3 regions of the Paenibacillus sp. KS-LC4 genome follow, and region 3 is predicted to be linked to each of the others. Evidence: riboswitches for the same ligand, from Rfam matches in the RefSeq annotation. Region 3 holds a riboswitch; each other region holds the start of a gene.

Region 1 (7,251 bases), 2.1 Mb from region 3:
CATTGAATCCTGCGAGCGCGAGGGCAGCCTGGATGTGAACATAAAAGATGAGAAGCCGAATGATCTGCCGGCGCTGCTGGCGCAATATCCGGGGCTGCGCTGCTTTGCATTTAATGGGACGAAGGCGTATGATACGTTTCGAAAATATTTTCGCGAGCATCCGGCATTTGACTCGCTCGCTCTGCTTAAAATGCCGTCTACGAGCCCGATTCCGACGCAGAAAATGCGCAACCTCGAGGACCGAATCGAAGCCTGGCGCGGTATTATTCCTTTTTTGGAGGAACAGTAATCGTCCTTAATCGTTGAAATTGCAGGGATACGTGTATATAGTAGAAGCATACGTTAAGACTGAAAATACAGGAGCACGAGCATGTCAGAAAGAATGAACGTCAGCATTAGGCTGGAAAGCAGGCAGGATGGCGCTGTTCAGGTGAGTGAGCATCGCGGAGAGCTGTTTCGCAAGGATCGCTCAATCTATATCCGGTACGAGGAGTCAATTGAGGGTGAAGCGAAGGCTGAGCCAATCAGGTCGCTTATTCGCTATCGTCAGGGCGAGCTGCTTATTACGCGGCGTGGTGCGGTGGATTCGGAGCAGCTTTTCGCCGTAGGCGGCAGACGGGCTGGGCGCTACCGCTCGCCGTTTACGTCTTTTCCGATGGAGACGGAGACGAAGCGGCTCGCGTTTCATGCGGAGGACGCTGCTGCGGGAGAGTCGGCGGAGCCTCCTTTTACAATAGAATGGAACTATGATTTATGGATTGAAGAGCATTTATCCGGCCAGTTTCATATCAGGCTGCATATTCAGGGGGAACAGTAACGATGAGTGGAAATGTATTAGAGCAATTGTATGAGCAAGTTAAAGCGGCCATTGCCGACGCAGCGGTAGCAGGCGGGCTTGCAGCGCGTGAGGAGCTGCCGGCATTCGTGCTGGAGGTGCCGAAGGATAAAGAGCATGGCGATTTGGCGACCAATGCGGCGATGCAGCTGACGAAGCTGGCGAAGAAAAATCCGAGGATGATCGCCGAAACGATTATCGCGAATCTCGACTATGTGAAAGCGTCGATTCAATCAGCTGAGATCGCAGGACCAGGCTTCATTAACTTCCGTATGGACAAAAGCTACTTGTATGACGTTGTTGGCGAGGTCGTCTCAGGCGGCGACAGCTACGGACGTACGCATATCGGTGCAGGCAAGCGCGTGGAAATGGAGTTCGTCAGCGCGAACCCGACAGGCAGCCTTCATCTTGGACATGCACGCGGTGCGGCAGTAGGCGATGCGCTGTGCAATGTGCTTGAATATGCAGGCTATGAGGTAACGCGTGAATATTATATTAATGATGCCGGCAATCAGGTGAACAATCTGGCGAAGTCGATCGAAGCGCGCTATCAGCAGGCGCTGGGCAAGGAAGCGGAAATGCCGGAGGATGGCTACCATGGCGCGGATATTGTCGGCTTTGGAAAGCTGCTTGCTGAGCAGGAGGGAGATCGTCTGCTTGGCCTGAGCGACGAGGAGCGCTTGGAATTTTTCCGCAGCTTTGGCCTAGAGCGCGAGCTGGATAAAATCAAGCATGATCTTAATCGCTTCCGCGTCGGCTTTGACATCTGGTATAGCGAAACGTCGCTTTACAAAAATGGCAAGGTTGAGCAGGCGCTTGAGGCGCTTAAGGAAAAGGGGCATGTATACGAGGAGGAGGGTGCGACGTGGCTTGACACGATGCCTTTCGGTGACGATAAAAACCGCGTGCTCGTCAAAAATGATGGCTCCTATACGTATTTGACTCCAGACATCGCATACCATATGGACAAGTACAGCCGCGGCTACGACCGGATGATCAATATATGGGGAGCAGACCACCATGGCTACATTCCGCGTGTTAAAGCGGCGATGGAGGCGCTAGGCAACGATCCAAGCAAACTGGTCGTCTTGATTGCCCAGATGGTCAGCCTGTTCCAGGATGGGGAAAAGGTGAAGATGTCCAAGCGTACCGGCAAAGCGGTAACGATGCAGGACTTGATGGATGAAGTAGGCGTGGACGCCATCCGTTATTTCTTCACGATGCGCAGCATGGACTCGCATCTGGATTTTGATATGGATCTCGCGATTTCAACCTCCAACGAGAATCCCGTGTTTTATGTGCAATATGCGCATGCGCGCATTTGCAGCATTTTCCGTCAGGCGCAGGAGCAGAGCCTCGCGCTGCTGCCGCTTGAGCAGATCGACCTCAGCAAGCTGACGTCGGAAGCCGAATACGACCTGCTGCGCAAGCTCGGCGAGCTGCCGCAGGAGGTGGCGGAGGCGGCGGAGCAATATGCGCCGCATCGCATCATTCGCTATGTGTATGAGCTGGCCTCCCAGTTCCACAGCTATTATAGAGCGGAGCGCGTCATTACCGAGGATGCAGCGCAGACTCAAGCGCGTCTCGCGCTGCTTGGCGCTATTCGCACCGTTATTGCGAACGCGCTTCGCCTCGTAGGCGTATCGGCCCCTCAACAAATGTAAAATTACCCATTCAGATAAAGGTCAGCCCTTGCGGCAGCGGTGGCAGAAAGCTACTCGCGTCGCAGGGGCTTTTTTTCAAAGAAATGGAGCATAATACGGTTTAAAGGCGTATTGGGCCAGTTGCTTTAACTAGTGTATGCGATTATACTAATTTTCGAAAATGGACAACATCATAGAGAGCGAGGGAAAAGTCATGAGAGGCAATGAGTCCGATTTGCCTGTTGTATCAATTGTCATGCCTTGCTATAACGAGGAGGAAGCACTGCCGGAAACGGTAAGGCAGATGTCCTTGTTGCTGGAACGGCTGGTGAAGGAGGGAAAGGTGTCAGAGCAGAGCAAAATGCTGCTTGTAGATGATGGCAGCCGCGATAAAACGTGGTCGCTGATTGATTCCTTCCACCGGAGCAACCGTTTCGTGAGCGGGCTGAAGCTTTCTCGTAACGTTGGGCATCAGCGGGCACTGCTGGCGGGCTTGTTGACGGCGAAGGAGTATGCGGATTGCATTATTTCCATTGATGCTGATTTGCAGGACGATATTACGGTGATCGACGCGTTTATTGAGAAGTACAAGCAGGGCTTCGAGGTCGTGTACGGCGTACGCAACAAGCGGACGACTGATACGATGTTCAAAAAGCTCAGCGCGCAATTTTTCTACAAATTAATGATTAAGCTTGGCGTAAATGTCGTTTATAATCATGCGGATTACCGGATGATGAGCAGGAAGGTCGTTGATAAGCTGGAGGAATACCAGGAGGTCAATCTGTTCCTGCGCGGCATTATTCCTACCATTGGCTTCAAATCCGACAGCGTGTATTATGATCGTCTGGAGCGGACCGCCGGCGAATCGAAATATCCGCTGAAAAAAATGCTCATTTTCGCTTGGGAAGGCATTACCTCCTTCAGCGTTTCTCCTATCCGGGCAGTATCGGTTGTTGGCTTCTTCATGTCAGTCATGAGTCTTTTGTTCGCTCTTTATGTGTTCATACGGCACTTGCAGGGCAACACGGTATCTGGCTGGAGCTCGATGATTCTTTCGATTTGGTTTATTGGCGGTATTCAGCTGTTATGCATTGGACTAATCGGTGAATATATCGGCAAAATTTACATTGAAACGAAGAAAAGGCCGAAATACTTCGTTGAAACAGAGCTGCATAACGTTGTATTGGCGGAGCCGAAAGCGAAAACGCAGCAATTACAAGAGACGAGGTGACGAATGGAATCGCTGCTGCTTAAAGCAAAATCGAACACGCAAGTTTTGATCTTCCTGCTCTCTTTGTTTGTCATCACGAGAATATTGCTTTACTTTGCAGGCTTTCTCGGCATGAATTTGTTTCCAAACTATCAAGTGCCGCCGGACTATGCGGTCGTACAGGGGCATGATTTCACATCGAGCCAGCTCTCGATCCAGACGGATGTTTCACAGCTGAAGAAGCCAAGCTTTGAGGATTTAAGGAAATTTGACAGCGTATGGTATTTGGGTATTGCCGAAAATGGCTACGATACGTATAACATCAATGAACCGCATCCCAGTGCGAATTGGGTGTTTTTTCCTTTATACCCTTTGTTAGTCTTCTTGGTGGAGTCTATTTCTAAATATGATGCGACGGTCGTGGGATCGGTTTTATCGAATTTGTTTTTACTCGTATCGCTTTTGTATTTTTATGGAATTTGCTTGAAAAGAGGGCTGAAACAGGAGCATGCCCAAGTTGCGGTGCTGCTGCTGCTTATTTTTCCGACCGCCATCTTCTATGCTGTACCTTATACCGAAAGCCTGTTCCTCATGCTGTCGCTTATGACCGTATATTATGCGATGCAAAAGCGATATTTTCTCGCGTTTCTGTTCGGGGGCTTGTCCGCTGTGACGCGCAATCTGGGCTTCGTCAACTTGTTTTTCGTTGTGGGGACGCTGCTGATTGAACACAGGCTGTATCGTTTTAAGTGGAAGGACGCGAAATATTTAGGTTATGGTATTATTTCAGCACTGCCGCTGACAGGTTATCTATTATATATGAAATGGCTCACGGGCGATTTACTGGCTCCAATCACAGAGCAGAGCATCAACTGGTATCGCAAGACGGTTGCTCCATTTTCAAACTACATTCATTTTATCCAAAAGCCTTATTTCTCAGGAAACGGCGGCTGGGAAAATGGCCTGCTTGCCTTTATTATTGCTAATGCCGTCCTCGTCATTTTTGTTGCCTTTCTTATTATGCGCTGGAAAGATATTCGCCGTAATGCACATGAATGGCTGTTTTTTGCATATGGTCTGCTGCTGATGCTCATCCCGTTCGCCAGCGCCGAATTTTTGCAAAGCATTCCACGCTATGTCATGGTGGCGTTCCCCTTCTATATTTATTTTGCGGATGTGCTGAAAAATAATAAGCCGCTCCAAATGTTTTATTTCATGATGTTTTTCCTGCTCCATATTGTGTACGCGGTCTGCTACTTTAATGGATATTTTTTCGTTGTATAATTTATGAAAAAATAATTTGACGAAATTTGCGCTCAAGGTGTACAATAACACCATATAACATTAGTTCATACTTTATACCTATTATGTTTAACGAAAAGGCAAACTCAGGGAAACCTGATGTGCGCAAAGCTACAGGGGCTTCATTCCTAACGGAATATGCTCGCCAGCTGCCGAATTCAACATCGCTTCTTCCTTTATTAATCAAGGTAGACTTTGTTCTTTCGGGAGCAGGGACTATCTTTTTTTATTGCTTCAAACACGAAAAAGGCAAACTCAGGGAAACCTGATGTGCGCAAAGCTATAGGGGCTTCATTCCTAACGGAATATGCTCGCCAGCTGCCGAAGCCCAACATAGCCTCCTTTGCTTGATGAAGGTGTGGCGTGTTCTTCGGACCACGTACCATCATTCGCTCGGGGGAGGAACTAACTATGAAATCGACAAAATTTGCTCTTACACTCCTTATGCTCGCTTCGACATTACTTTGGGCACTCCCTGTTAGCGCACAAACAAACTTTTACAATGGAGCATGGATCGGCACTTGGCCGAACCAAAGCTTGGACAACATTGCTGCCTACGAGCAACTGATCGGTGGCCACCAAGATGTTGTACATACCTTCGTCAATTCGAATCAAGGGATCAATGAGTGGAAGGGCTTTATGGACTATGTAAATAGTAATGGTTCGATTAACCTGCTTACCCTTGAATTTAAAAATAAAAATTACAAAGAATATTCGACTGCTGATATCAATAGAGGCGTAGTGGACGCTTACCTGAAGCAAACAGCTAAACAATTAATGAACTGGCAAGCGGCTAATAAAAACCCTGAAATCTGGCTTCGCCTGTTCCACGAAGGCAACGGCAACTGGTACGGCTGGGGTGTTGGCGACAGCACAGTGAACACGAACGAAACCTACAAAGCGGCATTCCAACGTGTCGTTACTATTTTCAAGGAGCAAGGCGCAACAAACATCAAATTCATGTACAATGTAAACGCTGAAAATGTTGGCAAAAACGCTTCGTTTACAGCGATGTACCCAGGCGATGCTTACGTGGACATGCTCTCGATTGATGGCTACAATTTTGGAACGAAACAATCGTGGAGCTCGTGGAGAACATTTGACGAGGTATTCCATGCTTCTTACCAAGCATTGACAAGCATTTCGAGCAAGCCAATTATTATCGCTGAAACAGGCACAACCGAAAGCGGCGGCAGCAAAAAAGAATGGGTTATTGATGCGATGAACCAAGTGCAATCGCCAGCGTACAGCCAAATTAAAGGCTTGATCTGGTTCAATGAAAACAAAGAGCTCGACTGGCATATTGATTCGTCGGCTGACAGCCTGAGCGCTTACCAAACGCTGCAACAAACACTTTAAGAGATTAGTTTGGTAGTAGAGAACTAGTCCCTAGCCTCCTCTTCTATAAAAAACTAGCTGTTATAGTACCAAATAGGTATTCTGAAAAAACTCTAATTTCGCGTACGTCGCGTAAAATTAGAGTTTTTTCGTTTTTTTTCTACACTTTTGCATAGAAGATTAAGAGGTTTAGAATAAAAATTAACTTTTAAAGGGGCAAGGATTGTGATAAGATAACTTTGAATTTGAGCCTTAGCCGCCAAAAATATCATATTTCCGGCCGATTTAACAAATATCGACAGCAAGAATAGGCAATATCGTCAGTCTATGTTGTAGATAAGTCAGAAAAGGAATGGAATTATGGCGAATAAATAGAGCGCAAAGGATTGGGGTTATTTGAAAACAAAAGCTAGGTACATATTAACAACTGTATCCATTGCTATCATGATCGTGTATCTAGTATGGAGACTTGTACAAACACTACCATCTGGATGGTCATTTATTTTTGGATCTTTGTTACTATTTTTTGAAATTATTTCTATTTTTCAATCCGTTTTATTCCACATTCTTCTGCTAAAACCCACTGAAAGAAAGCCTGCGCCATTACCTGACAACCTTTATTCTGTGGATGTTACAATCGCTACCTACAATGAACCGCCATCCTTGGTTAGAAAAACCATCCTTGCTTGTAAAAATTTAAATTATCCGGAGCATTTATTAAATATTTGGGTATGTGATGACGGAAAACGAGCGGAAATGAGAGAAGTAGCCGAAGGCTTAGGCGTCCATTATCTCGATCGTCCCGGAAATGAGCATGCTAAAGCGGGTAATTTGAATCATGCGCTGACGAAAATGAAGGGCGATTTGCTCCTCACATTGGACGCAGACATGATGCCAAAGCCGGATTTTTTGCAGCGGACGGT
Region 2 (7,251 bases), 1.9 Mb from region 3:
CCCTTTTATTTTACATGAATTGCGGCTGCGGTGCAGTCGAATTTTCTTCACTTGATTCGTTTCATCTTGTCACGAGGAACATCCGTTATTGGTGACATTTCGTAGTCATTTGAATTTTGCTAGAAAATCACTTATACTTAGCAATACGTTTAAACAATTGAACCATATAGCGGAGTGGAGCCATGAGCGAATTTACCGGCAATCAGAAGGCGATTCACATTTTTGAAAGCTTAAGCCCTTATTTTCAAGGCTTGGGGGACCCTGTTCGCCAGCAAATTATATCGCTGCTTATCGACAAAGATAGTATGAATGTGACGCAAATTGCCGAGCAAATCCCGATGTCACGACCTACCGTTTCCCATCATCTAAAGATATTGCGCCAAGCAAAGCTGCTGACCGTTCAGAAGAAAGGAACTGAAATGTACTACCGGCTCGAAATCAATGACGCTATTGCGCTTATGAAGCAGCTTGTCCAATTCGTGGAAGAGGAATGCCAATGCTAGTGCCAAAATTTAGGCCAGCATGCTGACATTCCTTTTTCAAAGCTTAATATGTCGAAAAACTTAAACGTATAAACATTTAATCGGAGGTTCATAATATGCAAAAAAGAAACGTTCTTATTGTTGGAGGTTATGGCGAGGTTGGCCGACAGATTGCCCAGATTTTATTGGATCGGCATGAAGATTTGGACATTGTATTGGGAGGAAGGTCGCCCGGGAAAGCAGCCGCCTTAGAATCTGAACGCGTACATACTGTTGTTGTAGATACGAACACGGAGGACCCTCTTCAGCATGTAGATGAGCCTATCTCGCTCATCATCAGCGCCGTTAACGATTTGCAAGACAAGCTGCTGCTGGCAGCCGTGAAAAGAAAAATCCCATTCATTGATGTGACTCGCTGGACGGAATTATTTGAGCAAGCCTCTGCTAAATTGAAAAAGGTAAAGCTGCATGCGCCTGTCGTGCTATCCTCAGGCTGGATGGCGGGAACAGCCTCTCTATTCGCTAAGCTGTATGCCGAATCGCTTCAGAACGTAGCTGTCGATATTCATGCCCTATACTCTCTGCAGGATAAAGCGGGACCCGATTCTACCGCTTATATGGATCGACTGACGATTCCCTTTCATATTACGGAAGCGGGAAAAAGCCGCCTTGTACATCCGATGACCGATCCCGTCAAGGTCCAGTTTCCCAATGGCTATGAGGCAAAATGCTATCGGCTCGATACGCCTGATCATATGACCCTGCTTAAAGATAACCATATTGACACAGCTAGCTTCCGTATTAGCTTCGACAGCAAAACATCTACCTCCTTGCTTGTAGCGCTCGTTAACAGCGGGCTATGGAAAATGATTAGCGGCAAAAGGTTCCGATCGTTCAGGCAGCGCCTGCTCTACAATCCAGGCACCGGCAGCACCCATCATGTGCTTATCCACCTAAAGGGAACAGGCCCTAATGGCCGCCCCGTCGAGCGGCGAGTCGCTATTTCGGACCCGCTTGGTCAAACTCACCTTACCGCCCTTGGTGCGGCTGTCCAAGCCGAGAAGCTGCTGCTAATGCCTAACAACGAACCGATAGCTCCCGGCGTTTATTACCCCGAGGACTTGCCAAATTCGCGAATGGATAAAGCGGCAATTTTAAACTTTTTCAAACAATATGGCGTTGTGGTCTCCAACTAGATGAAAGGGCCATAACGCTCGTTAGCTTTCGATTCGCACAAAAAAGGCCATGCCATAGCGACAGCAGGTCGACTTTGGGCATGGCCTCATCGTTATTGAACTACACTTTAAACCGATTAAGCATCGTTTTTAGCTCATCCGCTGTGCGTGTCAGCTGTTCCACAGAGCTGTTTATTTCCATAATGGAAGCAAGTTGCTCTTCCGACATGGCGGCAATCGTCTCAAAGCTTTGGGATGAGTCCTTGCTGATTTGCACACTTTGTTTAATCTCGGATTCCACACGCTCCGTATTGGCATTTAGCTGTTCGGCGGCTGAGGCAATTTTCTCCATATGCGTGGATACGTCCGTCGTTGTTGTCACTAGCGTCTGGAATAAAACGCCGACCTTATCTACTTGCTCCAAACCAAGCGCAACTTCACCTGTGCCTTTGTCCATTGTCCCCACGGCATGATTCGTGTCGGCCTGTACCTGTTGAATGAGACTCGCAATCTGATTGGAGGATTCGGTTGATTGCTCCGCAAGCTTGCGAATTTCCTCCGCCACTACCGCAAACCCTTTTCCATGAGCTCCCGCTCTGACGGCCTCGATTGAAGCATTGAGCGCCAAAATATTAGTTTGAGAAGCAATAGATGTAATGGCAGACGTAATGTTGCCGATCTCCATCGAACGCTCGCCCAATCTTTTAATGTCCTCAGCAGCTTCATTAACCGTCTGTTGGATGGAGTCCATTTGATTGGCCAAGGCATCGACGGCCTCATTGCCTGTTTTGGCTCCCTTGGAAGCTTCAGCGGCTATGCCAGAGGTATCGTTAGATATATTTAGTATGCCATATACGCCTTCACTAATATTACCAATCAACCCCAAATTCCTTTCATAGCCCATCATTTGACCCTGCAAGCCGGCGTTTGCTTGCTGAATGTTAGTGGTGGTTTGCTGAACGGTTGTTGATATTTGATCCACATTGCCCAATAGATGCGACGAGGAGCTGGCAACAATCTGTCCCTTATCCAAAATAGAAAGGATCAGCCCTTGCAAATTTTCAAGCATCCCGTTAAAGCTTCTGGAAAGCTCGCCGATCTCATCCTTCGTTTCAAATGCCAGTCTGGAGGACAAGTCGCCTTCGCTGGCAGATAGCCCCTTCAGCTTTTCATTCATGATGGAAAGCGGCTTTAGCGTTTTGCGCATGACCGTATAGATGATGGCTGCGGAAATCAGAAGACACACAATGGTTATAAAAATCGAAAACCGCAGCAAGGCGTTCGCTTGGGCATAGGCTTCGCTTTTGGGAACCAAAATGGCAATGCCCCAATCCATCATGTTAGATTTGCCATAAACGATCATATGCTCCGAGCCGTTAATGACGGCTTCACCTAAACCCGTATCGCCATTTGTGCTGTCCGTTACCATTTTATTTAACGCCTCATTGTCGTAATCGGCCATATTTTTCTGCAAGGTCTCCTCGGGTTTTTGACTAGCCACAACCGTCCCGTCCTTTGTATAAACAATCGCATGACCGCTTTCTCCTAATTTCACTTTGGAGATAAGATCAATCAGGTCCTGAATGGGCTGACCCCCATTGCCGACTCCAACGATATTTCCTTGATCATCCCTTACAGGCGTAGCCGTAAGCACAATCGGAGTTCCCTCCACGCCCGGAGATTTTGAGTCTACAGGATCAATCGTCACCGTCTCACCCTTGATCGCTCTTTGAAAATGGGGGTAATCCTTAACGCTAGTCGTTGCTCCCGGCAAATAAAGCGTGCCGTCAGGAGCAATAAATGCAAATTCGTCCGGGTTATCGGTAATCTTTGTCATCCTGTTGCTGTAGGCGAGAATTTTAGGAATATCTCGGTTCCTCACATCATCAGACTGACTTAATGCCTCGTATTTGGCCTGTGTACCCTGTATCCATATATCAATGTAGTTTTGAACCACAGTCAGCTGCTGCTCTGCCTGTTTCTTAAAGTTTGCCTCCAATGTCGTTTTGGCTCTATCATAGCCAAGGAAGGACACACAGCTTAGTGATACGGTCATTAATAGAGTGGTAATCAGGCTGCTTTTGATGGTTAGTTTCATTGTAATCACTCTTTTTCCTTCGTAAATTTTTGAATACGAAAAAAATCCGGACCGAATAGACTGGATTTGCGTACACATACCCCTTCCTTAGTCGACGACCCGACTAGCATCGTGCTTAGGTCATTCGACTCGAAGCTTTGCGTCCCCGCCCTTCCGCGAGTTCACCTTTATAAAAAAGAATATCGGTAAAGCGTCACTAAAGTTTTATAGTTACACATTAATAATTCATTAGAATCTTTACAAATTTACATATTCAACCAAAAAATACAGTGTTGGTGAGCCAATGAAAGGTTTTTTCATTCAATGAGGAACTTAAAGAATATAGAGGAGCTTGCACAAGCAAGCTTAGAGAGGTGTCGTAGATTCCAAATCGGGCTGGGGCTGGGGCTGGGGCTGGGGCTGGCGCACCCCAGACGCTTCAGACTCGACAATCATTAGGACGTTCTCTTTGACTGCCGAGCGTTAGAGTGTCATGAAGCCGCCGTACCTGGCCAAATATTGTTCTTTTTCTTTATAATCCGGCATTATGCTGCCGACGCGCCTCCAGAAGGAGCGGTCATGGTTCATATGAAACAAGTGGCAAAGCTCATGGATAATGACGTAATCAATTACATCCAATGGAGCCATCGCCAAACGATAATTGAAGGTTAAATGCTTGCTTGAGCTGCAGCTTCCCCACTTGGTCGTGGACTCGACAATCTCAACAGATTTAGGCTTTATTCTCAGCTGCGCCTGATAAATAGGCAGGCGTTCCCCTACAATCTTTTTACAGCTTGCAAAATAAAACTTCTTAAGGTTTTTTCGAAGCTCCTCCTCTGATAAACCCTCAGTCTCCATTAACTCATGCAGCAAACGCTCCTTGCCAAGATAGAGAAATTTCTCTTTCTCTTGATATTGCTTCGTTTGCGGCGTTTTTGTTGCCTCCGCAAGCTGCTTCCTTTGCTCCAAAATCCATTTCCCATGCCGCTCGACTGATCGTTTAATGACCTCTTCACTTGCTGCTTTCGGGGCTTTAACGGTGATGAAGCCTGACGGCTCAATCTGAATCGATATTTTTTTCTCCCGATTGCCGTATTCAACATGAAACGATATCGTTTGATTTTCAAATTCAATGTTCATCGGCTAATTAAAGGTCATCCAGGCTGTCGTGCCGAGCGCTTCAAAGTTCTGCTTATACCAAAAGTTGCGCGATTTATCCAGCGTGTACACATACATTCTCTTTTTCGGATATTTCGCTTTAAGCCAGTTGATAAAGGAGGCCGCATGTCCCTTGCCTTCATATTCCTTCAGCACATCCAGCGCTTCTATAAAAACAAAATCCCTTTTATTTTTAACATCAATATAAAAATCCTTTTCCAAATATTTTTCGTCATCGCTAAAATAATCATTTTCCGCTTTTTCGATGAGCTGCTTGCCGCTCGCATACTCCCAAATGACGCCGTAGCCAACCATCGTCTCTTCTGCTTCAATGACATAGATGCTTGCCGGCAGCTCCGATTGGTCCTTCTTGCTGAGTTCGCTTGCATGGTAGGTCGTTGTAATCTCGCTGAGTGTATTTTGCATTTCTTGATCGAAGGGCTTCTCTATAATGCTGGACATGATTTTGTTCTCCTTTTTGCCTAAGAGCTTGGATTCATTGTGACGGTGACTCGTGACCGTAATCATACCATATTCGATGTATTGAAAAAATAAAAAACGATTTGACAAACGAAATCCATCACGATATATTTAGTTAGCACTCTAACTATTAGATGTCTAATTTATTTAAACAGAAGGTGATAACTATGCAGCAAGACCGCAATCTGCAGTATAAGTTTCGTATGATCGGTCTAATGATGAAGCTCAACGTCAATAAGAAGTTGGAGATGTACGGGTTAACGGTAGAGCAAGGGCATGCCATTCGGTATATTAATGAGCATGAGGAAGGGGGACTTTCGCAGAAGGACCTCGAAATTACCTTTAACCGCAAAGGCTCCTCTATCAGCAGTCTGGTCAACAATTTAGAGAAGAAAGGCCTTATTGTTCGCAAGTCTGATCCGAAAGATGAGCGCCGCAACCTGCTGCGTGTAACCCCAGCTGCGAAAGAGCTGCTTGGCTCGTTCAATCAATATTTTGAAGATTTTGAGCATACGCTGCTGGAAGGCTTCACCGAAGATGAAACCAACTTGCTGTTCAGGTTCCTTTCGCGCATTGAAGCCAATATTGAAGAAGATACGGCGAACTCCGTTGGGCGCAAATCATCATTTTAGCATCCTCGTAGCCCCTCCTTTCGAATGAAGGGAAGGGATTATGATTGACATATAGTTAGATTTCTAACTAATTAACTGCAAACCATAATTGAGAAAGTGGTGACCCCCATGGATACTGAAAACCTCCATTATTTTGAAAAAGCACCGATTTACAAAGCGATTGCCCATTTCGCCGTTCCTATGATGCTCGGCATGTCAATGAGTGTCATTTACTCTATTTTAAACGCCTATTTTCTGGGCACCCTGCACAATACCGAAATGCTAACGGCGCTAGCGCTTACCCTACCGTTGTTCGCAGCCTTTATGGCGCTGGGTAATCTGGTTGGCATAGGCGCAGGTACATTCATCTCCAGATTATTAGGTGAAAAAAGGTATGATGTGGTGAAGCAGGTGTCCTCCTTCTCCTTCTTTACAAGTCTTGGGCTCGGTATTTTATTGATGATTGCTGGACTACCGCTTATCGACCAGATTGTTCATGGGCTTGGGGCAACGGCCAGCTCCTTCGCATTCACGAAAGACTATGTCACCATGATGCTCATCGGCTCGCCGTTTGTCGTCTTATTTTTCTCCTTGGAAAACATCGTCCGCGCCGAAGGAGCGGCTATGACCTCCATGATTGGGATGATTCTAAGCGTTGTCGTCAATATTATACTCGATGCACTCGTTATTTTTGTGTTCCATGGGGATGTAATGGAGGTTGCAGCAGCAACAGTCATTTCCAACGCAGCAGCAAGCCTCTTTTACGCTATCTATATCGGAAGAACAAGCAAGTTCCTCAGCCTATCGTTGAAGTGCTTCAAAGCATCTAAAGAAATAATAAGCAACATTTTTAAAATTGGCACCCCCGTATTTATTATGAGCATGTTTCTAGGTGCAATGGGACTTATTTTCAACCATTACCTTATTGAATATGGCAATCAAGCCGTTGCTGGATATGGCATTTCATCACGATTGCTGCAATTCCCTGAAGTGATTCTAATGGGGCTGTGTGAAGGGGTTGTGCCGCTCATCGCCTTTTCCTTCACGGCCAATAAGCTGCGGATGAAAAAAACGATTAGCTTCACGATTAAGATGGTTGCTGCTTTGGCTGCGGTCTTCGGTGTTATCGTGTATTTAACCTCGGATCATTTGATTGGCTTCTTCACGAACGATCCGCAATTAATTGAACTAGGCAGCTATATTCTGCATGTCACCTTTTTATCCTTATTCATTTCCGGGACGACAACGCTGTTCACAGGTATTTTCCA
Region 3 (7,251 bases):
TTTACGGGAAACGGCAGCTTCGCTTCGTTATGCAGCTGATCTCATGCGAAGCGGTGGAGCCGTCTGGCTGTTTCCGCAGGGCGATATTTTTCATTTGGAAAGCCGTCCGCTGCAATTTCAGACGGGGGTCGGCTATTTGCTGGAGCGCTGCCCGGAAGCTGCTGTGCTGCCTGTAAGCTTGTATTATACGATGGGGCTGCATCAGAAAGCGTCTGCCTCCTTCTCTATTGGCAGCATGATCGAGGCGGACTGGCGCGCTCTGGGACGCAAAGAAGCGACCTTGCTGCTTGAACGCAGACTGGAGCAGCAGCTCGACGAGCATCGGCTCGCTGTTATTGCGAGTGCAGACGGAAAGCGGGATGGTTCTCGCCTGCTGCTGGCAACCGGGCGCTCGGTTAATGAGACGTTCGACCGAATGAAGGGGAGGACGGCGAAATGGAAATCGTTTTTTGGACGATAGCAGCCGTTCTGGCGCTGCAGCTGGTGTTCGTGGTTTGGAATTTGCGCCAGCTGCCGCAGCTCGGCGGCACGGGGGAAGGGCGGCTGTGGCTTGCTGGAGGCGAGGGGGCAGTCGCTGACTTGCCGCCAAGGCTGTCTGTGCTTATTCCAGCACGCAACGAAGCGGAGCGAATTGGAGCCTGCGTGCAGGCGGTTTTGGCGGCGGAGCAATCGCCGCTGCTTGAGGTGCTTGTGCTTGATGATCAGTCTGCCGATGGCACGGCTGATGTGGCGATGCTGGCCGCGCAGGGGGATAGGCGGCTGCGCGTGCTGCGGGGGGCGGACTTGCCAGACGGCTGGCTGGGCAAGTCGCATGCTTGCCAGCAGCTGGCGCAGGAGGCGCGCGGCGAATGGCTGCTGTTTCTGGACGCCGATGCGACGCTGCGGCCGGGAGCTCTGCATGCCGCGATGGACACGGCGCTGCGGCAAGGTAAGGGGCTGATAACGGGCTTCCCCCATCAGCAGACCGGATCTTGGCTGGAGCGGCTCATCGTGCCGCTTATGAATTTCACAATCGCCTGCCATTTGCCGATTAGGCTGGTGCGTAGTTCTGCTGACGCTAAATTCGTGGCGGCTCATGGCGCTTTTCTGCTGATCCATGCTGAAAGCTATGCAGCGATTGGCGGACATCACAGCTTCAAATCCGAGCTGCTCGATGATATGGAGATGGCGCGTGCGGTGAAGCGTGCGGACTTGCCCATGACGCTCGCCGATATAACGGGTCAGGTGAGCATGCGCATGTATACAGATGCAGCGGGCGTGTGGAACGGCTATAAGAAAAATATTTTTGCCGGAACGGGTCGTCAGACGGGCCTTCTCGCGGCACTGGGTCTATTTTATGCGCTCGTCTATTTGCTGCCGCCTGTTATGTTCATTGCAGCTTTGCTAGCTCATGCCGTTTTTTCGGCAGGGACGCTGGCAAGCACGCTTGCTCCCTGCCTGCTGCCGGCCGCGGTAGGCTGGCTGCTGGCGATCATTATTAAAGCGGTGATTGATCATCGCGGTCGTGTGCCAGTGTGGTTTGCTTTATTGCTGCCAGCGGGCATAGTTATGCTTATCGGCATTGCTGCGGCGTCATGGCGCGCAGCGGTGAGCGGAGAAGGGTATTTATGGAAGGGCAGGCGGTATCTATGAAGCGGGTTGTCATCATTGGGGGCGGCATCGGCGGTTTATCAGCGGCGGCCCGTCTTGCGCATGCAGGCTATGCGGTCATTGTACTGGAGCAGCAGGACAAAGTGGGAGGCAAGCTCCAGCGTATCCAGCTCGGGGAATATCGCTTTGATCGGGGACCAAGCACCATAACGATGACGGAGGCTTTTCGCAAGGTGTTTGCTTCAGTAGGCCGCCGTATCGAGGATTATATTGATTTTTATCGACTGGAGCATGGAACGCGCAACTGCTTTGCAGATGGATCAGTCGTGGATTTATCCGCTGACCCGGCTGTGATGGAGGAGCAAATTTCCCGCTATAGCCCGCAGGATGCCCGGCGGTATCGGGCTTTTATGGCCGAAGCGGCGGTGATGTATGGACAGGCGGAGCGTCATTTTATGAACAAAATGATGGTTTCCTGGCAGGATAAGCTGAACCCTGGACTGGCGGCAGCATTTGTCCGCATTCGCCCGCTGACGAAGCTGTCCGTGCTGCTGCGCCGTTATTTCCATCATCCGAACACACTGGCCTTGTTTGGACGATATGCGACCTATGTCGGCTCGGCCCCTGATCGGGCGCCAGCCATCTTCGCGATGCTGCCGCATGTGGAGGCGGAGCTTGGCATTTTCGGAGTTCGTGGAGGCACATACAGCATGGTTGAAGGACTACGACAGCTGGCGGAGGAAATGGGGGCGGAAATACGCACCTCGACACGTGTACAGCGCATTGTTGCCAGTGGCGGCCGAGTAAGCGGGGTAGAGACGGAAAGCGGTTTTGTGCCAGCTGATCTGGTTCTCGCGAACGGTGATGTGCTGTCCGTATGCCGGGATTTGCTCGAAGAACAGCTGCGGCCCGCGATGACAGACCGCAAAATGGCCAGCTACGAGCCATCGCTGTCCGGCTTTGTTACGCTTGCCGGCATTCGCAAACGTTACGATAAGCTGCTGCATCATACCGTATTTTATCCGCAGCGATATGGGGAAGAATTTGAGGCGATTTTCGAGCGCCGCGTGGCGCCAGCTAATCCCGCGATCTATATATGCTGCTCGGCCTATTCAGAGCCGGACATGGCGCCGGAAGGCGGCAGCAACCTGTTTATTTTGGCGAATGCTCCTTATACGTCGGACGCTTGGAGCTGGGAGAGAGAGGCGGAGCGTTATCAGGGACGTCTATTCAAGCAGTTAGCTGTCTATGGCTTGGAGGGTCTCGACCTTAATACGGAGCAGCTTGCTGTTTATACGCCGGAGGATCTGGAGCGGGATACATCAGCCTTTCGCGGCGCCATCTATGGCATTTCCTCGAATTCAGCGAAGCAGACGTTTATGCGGCCGTCCAATCGTGCGGATTTGCGTGGACTGTGGTTTGCAGGCGGAACGACCCATCCTGGCGGAGGGACGCCAATGGTTGCCATGTCGGGGCTGCTCACCGCAGAGGCGATGATTCGGCAGCATTCATGAATGGTGCTTTATTATGGTACAAAAGAAAAGCCGTGCTTAGTTAAGAGCAGTAATGCCCTGAAGCCAAGCGCGGCTTAATTCATATAAAGGTTGATGGAGCATGTCCGTGAACGGAATAAGGGTTGGAAAAAAATAAAAAACCCTTCTAAATTAGAGGGCCTGCTTGAAACAACTTATTAAATATCGGGACGACACGATTTGAACATGCGACCCCCTGGTCCCAAACCAGGTGCTCTACCAAGCTGAGCTACGTCCCGAAAAAAATGGTGCCGTCGAGAGGACTTGAACCCCCAACCTACTGATTACAAGTCAGTTGCTCTACCAATTGAGCTACAACGGCGCGGTTATGTATCGGACACAAGATGTATTATGCCATAGAACGCTAGGAGGATGCAAGACCTTTTTTTATTTTTTTCGAAAAAAAATTCGGGCAGCAGTCAAATACCCGAATAGAACTGATTTTTAACTTAACTCTTATCTATAAGATTGTTGCTTTGTTTGAAGGCGGTCCGTTCTTACGGCGATGTATCCCCCATTATTTCAACTTCCTCGGTACGATTTGAGCTTCTTACGAATACTCGCTTATTCGCAGGGTTGCGCCTGGTTGGTTTGGGATAAGTGCTTATCCTTTATTTGTTTCTGATTAAATCCGAAATTAAGATACCGTTTATTTTCAATCCAGTAATGTCACAATCAGTTATTTCAACATTTGATAAATCACAATTTTTTAATTGCCCATTAGATAGATTGCAGTTATGAAAACTTACTGGTTTATATCGCCCATCGGGATTATAATTCCCTTCTCCCTCCATAGGAAGAACCACATTATGAAATTCTGTACCAAATAGATGGACTTTGTCAATAACAGCATGGCTAAAGTTAGCATGCTGAATTTTAATTCCACTCATATTAACATCATTCAAAGTCATTTCACTCATATTTACGTTATTAATTTTCGTCTTCGCCAAACTGACATTATCAATGTCAAGTTCTTCAGCTCTAACCTCTTGCCACTTTGACCCTGATATATCCGCCTTTTGCAAATCCAACTGCTCTACCTTTAAGCTCATTTTCATATCTCCTTCCAGATTATAATTAAGCTGCTTTTGTTGCTTCGACATTCGACCTGCATTTCCCTTTATTACCCAGTTATCTAATCGCCCGTTATTTTTTATCTTCTTTAGGCTGACTTGAGCGTTCGCACAGGCGAGAATACTGCTTTTTGGCAAGCATCGAGGTCCATTAAACGTTTCAACATTTTCTTGCTCATCTGTTTGTGTAATCGAAGATGCTTCAGCAATGAACGCAAGTAAGATCATTGCTGAATCGAGCTTCGCGAGTATCCTCAGCTAAATTGGCAGTATCTTCTCTGGATTCAGGAAGGAGCGGTCTGCATGGCTTGAAAAAAGCTGCAACTGTTCCGGCTTTGGCAACTCATCAAAATGTTCGTATTGCCTTAACCAATCCATTTCCTTCATTGTCTCATTGAGAACTGATGTTCTCATTTATCATAACAGAAAAAAGGTTTAGTAACAATCCTTACGAAAAAGAGCCTTTAACTTTAAAATGAACGACTGCGCTGTACAGCATTTTCCCGCGATCTGGATGAAACACGGCATGGTGGCTAATTGCATGAACGTGTAGGAGCAGAGCCTTATTGGTTTCGATTTGCTGGTCAATTTGTTTTTCCAGCGTTCGTAAGTCGAATGCCTCAAAAAACTCGATCTTATCTTCGATTAAATCTAGGCGAAAATCCATCGTAAACCTCCTTAAATCTCTTTCATGTCTTGTTATGTCTGGCTATTAAAGCGGTGCTCAACATTAATTTAACGCATCATGTCAGCTTATGACGCTTTTTGTAATTTACAAAAAGGTTTCCCTAAATTATACTTTAAAAGTGGCAAAATAAATAGAAAATTACATACTGAAAAAGGCAAACTTATTGAAAAATAAGGGCGCAAAGTTATGGGCCTAAGGTATTGCGCTATGGCTGCCAAACCACCGGTGCAGGACTATAGACTGAGTCAGCTATTCAACCGGTAACGGTGGTTGAATAGCTTTTATTTTTTTCAGTGTAATTAGGAGAAATGGAGAGAAAATAGTGATTACCCGATTGAGAGAGGCAAAGTGGTTAAAATGGACCTCAAAAATTTCTGATTTCTTCAAGAGACAGAAGGTCACAACGAAGCTGCTGTTTATTACTTCCTTAATTACGTTGTTTAACGTAGTGGCTGGCGGTTGGATTTTTATGCAAAATGCTTCGGTTAGAAGTGCCGTGAATGCTTCAAATGAGCTTCAGGAGGCAAAAAAAGAATATCAAGGCGTGTCGGATTCGATGCTGCGAACGCTGCTTTCGATGATTGATGCTGTAGAAAATGGAAGTACTGGCGATGATGGGGTTAATTTGGCACTTAAGTCAATGCCCGAGCGGGTGGACAAACTGAAGGTGACACTAGCAGCCCTTGATGAGAAATATCCTCACGGAGATAATGGCAACGCCTATGCGAACCAAGGCAATGTGTTTGGTCTTGCTCTGGAGCAGCTTCGTGCAGAAAACGGCAATTATAGCCAGCTCTCCATTGAAGACCGTTCCGCCAAGGTTAAACAGCTTGTTAGTACATATACGATTGTTCTAAGCTTTGCTAATGAAACGGTAGAGAAATGGCTTGAAGTGGATTCAATCGCTACACAGGATGCTTTGAACAAAAGTCTTGCGGCTGCCAATATGATTATTATCATCAATATTGTGCTGCTTGCCGTATTGCCGTTCCTCATGTCCTATTCGTTAAGCCGGAATGTGAAAAAAGGCATCGTTGGCTTAATGAAGCGAATTGCCTCCTATCAAAATAACGATTTCACCTATGATGGAAAGCTGAATCGTCAAGATGAATTTGGACAAATTGACCGTTCGCTGGAGCAAATGGGAAGCGCGCTTCGCGATACGCTTCGTTCGACTATGGATGTCAGTACGGTTGTTCTGCAAGCCTCGCGCAATATGGGTGATATGATTGTTCGTAATCAGAATGCTTCCGAGCAGGTGAAAGAAGAGATTAGCAACGGCAAGACGATTTTGATGACCCAGTATGATGATGCCACTTCCATCTCTGCTGTAACAGAGCAAATATCGGCAAGCTCGCAGCAAATTGCTGCCTCCACCGAATATATTAACCGCGATATGAAAGAAATGAGAGAGTCGTCGCGCACAGGCTCCACCGATATGAAGGGCGTCGTGCAAATGGTCAATCAGACGGTGCAGCAATTTGCCCGAGTAACCGAATCCTTCGACCGGATTAATGAGCGTTACAATAATGTAACGAAGTTTTTGGGCGGTATTCAGGATTTGAACACTCAGACGAATTTATTGTCGCTGAATGCTTCGATTGAATCGGCGCGTGCAGGCGAGCATGGCAGAGGGTTTGCTGTAGTAGCAGAGGAGATTCGCAAGCTGTCGAGCCAGACGGACATCATCTCCAAAGATATTACGAAGGAGCTTAAGCTTATTCAGAACGATTTTGCCGACAGCAGCCAGAGCTTGAGCAGCTTCTCAGAAGTGATTGAAACGACGAAGCAGGCGTCGGTGACGGCGAGCGAAATGTTTAACGGCCTGGAAAATCAAAGCAGCGCCTTGTCCGAGCAAATGGGCGAAATCTCTGTCGGTATTGATGAAATTACAAAGGGTATTACCGATATTGTTGGTTCTGTTGACAAGCTTCTGCAAACCTCCTCGGAGGTGAATGGCAAAATGGAGCAGATGAGCGGAATGTCCGAGGATCAATTTGAGGTATCGCTTCAGCTTCAAGAGCTGGCGGAGAAACTACAGGGCTCTTCCACTAATTTGCGCGAGAAAGCGGCTGTATTCAAGGTGTAAGCTCGCTTTCTAATGGGAATAGAAAATGGAACAATGCAGATGAATGCTAAAGATGGAATACTAAAGAGAATAGTAAAGAGGGATAGTAAAGAGGAATAGTAAAGAGGAATAGTAAAGAGGAAATAGCTGCTTTCAGCGCCCGTGGGCGATTGGAGGCAGCCTTTTTTTATCCAGCCCTTTACAAAAACAGATTACTAGTGTACTATTAAGATATAACACTAACACGCTAACACATTAATACGGAGGTGACTTATGCCGATTGAATTTGACAACAACCAA

What was found. Region 3 has a riboswitch for cyclic di-GMP ahead of V5J77_RS10075 (methyl-accepting chemotaxis protein). Riboswitches for the same ligand answer to the same signal wherever they lie in the genome.
Region 1: another riboswitch for cyclic di-GMP. It lies ahead of V5J77_RS01235 (glycosyl hydrolase); the one in region 3 lies ahead of V5J77_RS10075 (methyl-accepting chemotaxis protein).
Region 2: another riboswitch for cyclic di-GMP. It lies ahead of V5J77_RS18110 (methyl-accepting chemotaxis protein); the one in region 3 lies ahead of V5J77_RS10075 (methyl-accepting chemotaxis protein).

The regions. Positions count from the first base shown of each region.
Region 1 is NZ_CP145905.1:273,574-280,824, forward strand. Features, by position in the region: gene V5J77_RS01210 (DNA-deoxyinosine glycosylase) at 1-289, shown strand, start outside; gene V5J77_RS01215 (DUF1934 domain-containing protein) at 371-817, shown strand; gene argS (arginine--tRNA ligase) at 820-2,499, shown strand; gene V5J77_RS01225 (glycosyltransferase family 2 protein) at 2,693-3,709, shown strand; gene V5J77_RS01230 (mannosyltransferase family protein) at 3,713-4,972, shown strand; cyclic di-GMP riboswitch class I at 5,060-5,147, shown strand; cyclic di-GMP riboswitch class I at 5,229-5,316, shown strand; gene V5J77_RS01235 (glycosyl hydrolase) at 5,402-6,349, shown strand; gene V5J77_RS01240 (glycosyltransferase) at 6,773-7,251, shown strand, end outside.
Region 2 is NZ_CP145905.1:4,301,781-4,309,031, forward strand. Features, by position in the region: gene V5J77_RS18095 (hypothetical protein) at 1-51, opposite strand, end outside; gene V5J77_RS18100 (metalloregulator ArsR/SmtB family transcription factor) at 183-503, shown strand; gene V5J77_RS18105 (saccharopine dehydrogenase NADP-binding domain-containing protein) at 599-1,678, shown strand; gene V5J77_RS18110 (methyl-accepting chemotaxis protein) at 1,779-3,755, opposite strand; cyclic di-GMP riboswitch class I at 3,846-3,931, opposite strand; gene V5J77_RS18115 (SprT family zinc-dependent metalloprotease) at 4,218-4,874, opposite strand; gene V5J77_RS18120 (GNAT family N-acetyltransferase) at 4,878-5,354, opposite strand; gene V5J77_RS18125 (MarR family transcriptional regulator) at 5,540-6,004, shown strand; gene V5J77_RS18130 (MATE family efflux transporter) at 6,113-7,251, shown strand, end outside.
Region 3 is NZ_CP145905.1:2,367,197-2,374,447, forward strand. Features, by position in the region: gene V5J77_RS10040 (lysophospholipid acyltransferase family protein) at 1-460, shown strand, start outside; gene V5J77_RS10045 (glycosyltransferase family 2 protein) at 436-1,632, shown strand; gene crtI (phytoene desaturase family protein) at 1,608-3,104, shown strand; tRNA gene V5J77_RS10055 (tRNA-Pro) at 3,288-3,361, opposite strand; tRNA gene V5J77_RS10060 (tRNA-Thr) at 3,369-3,444, opposite strand; gene V5J77_RS10065 (pentapeptide repeat-containing protein) at 3,734-4,423, opposite strand; gene V5J77_RS10070 (YrzA family protein) at 4,644-4,862, opposite strand; cyclic di-GMP riboswitch class I at 5,027-5,110, shown strand; gene V5J77_RS10075 (methyl-accepting chemotaxis protein) at 5,206-6,972, shown strand; gene V5J77_RS10080 (GntR family transcriptional regulator) at 7,225-7,251, shown strand, end outside.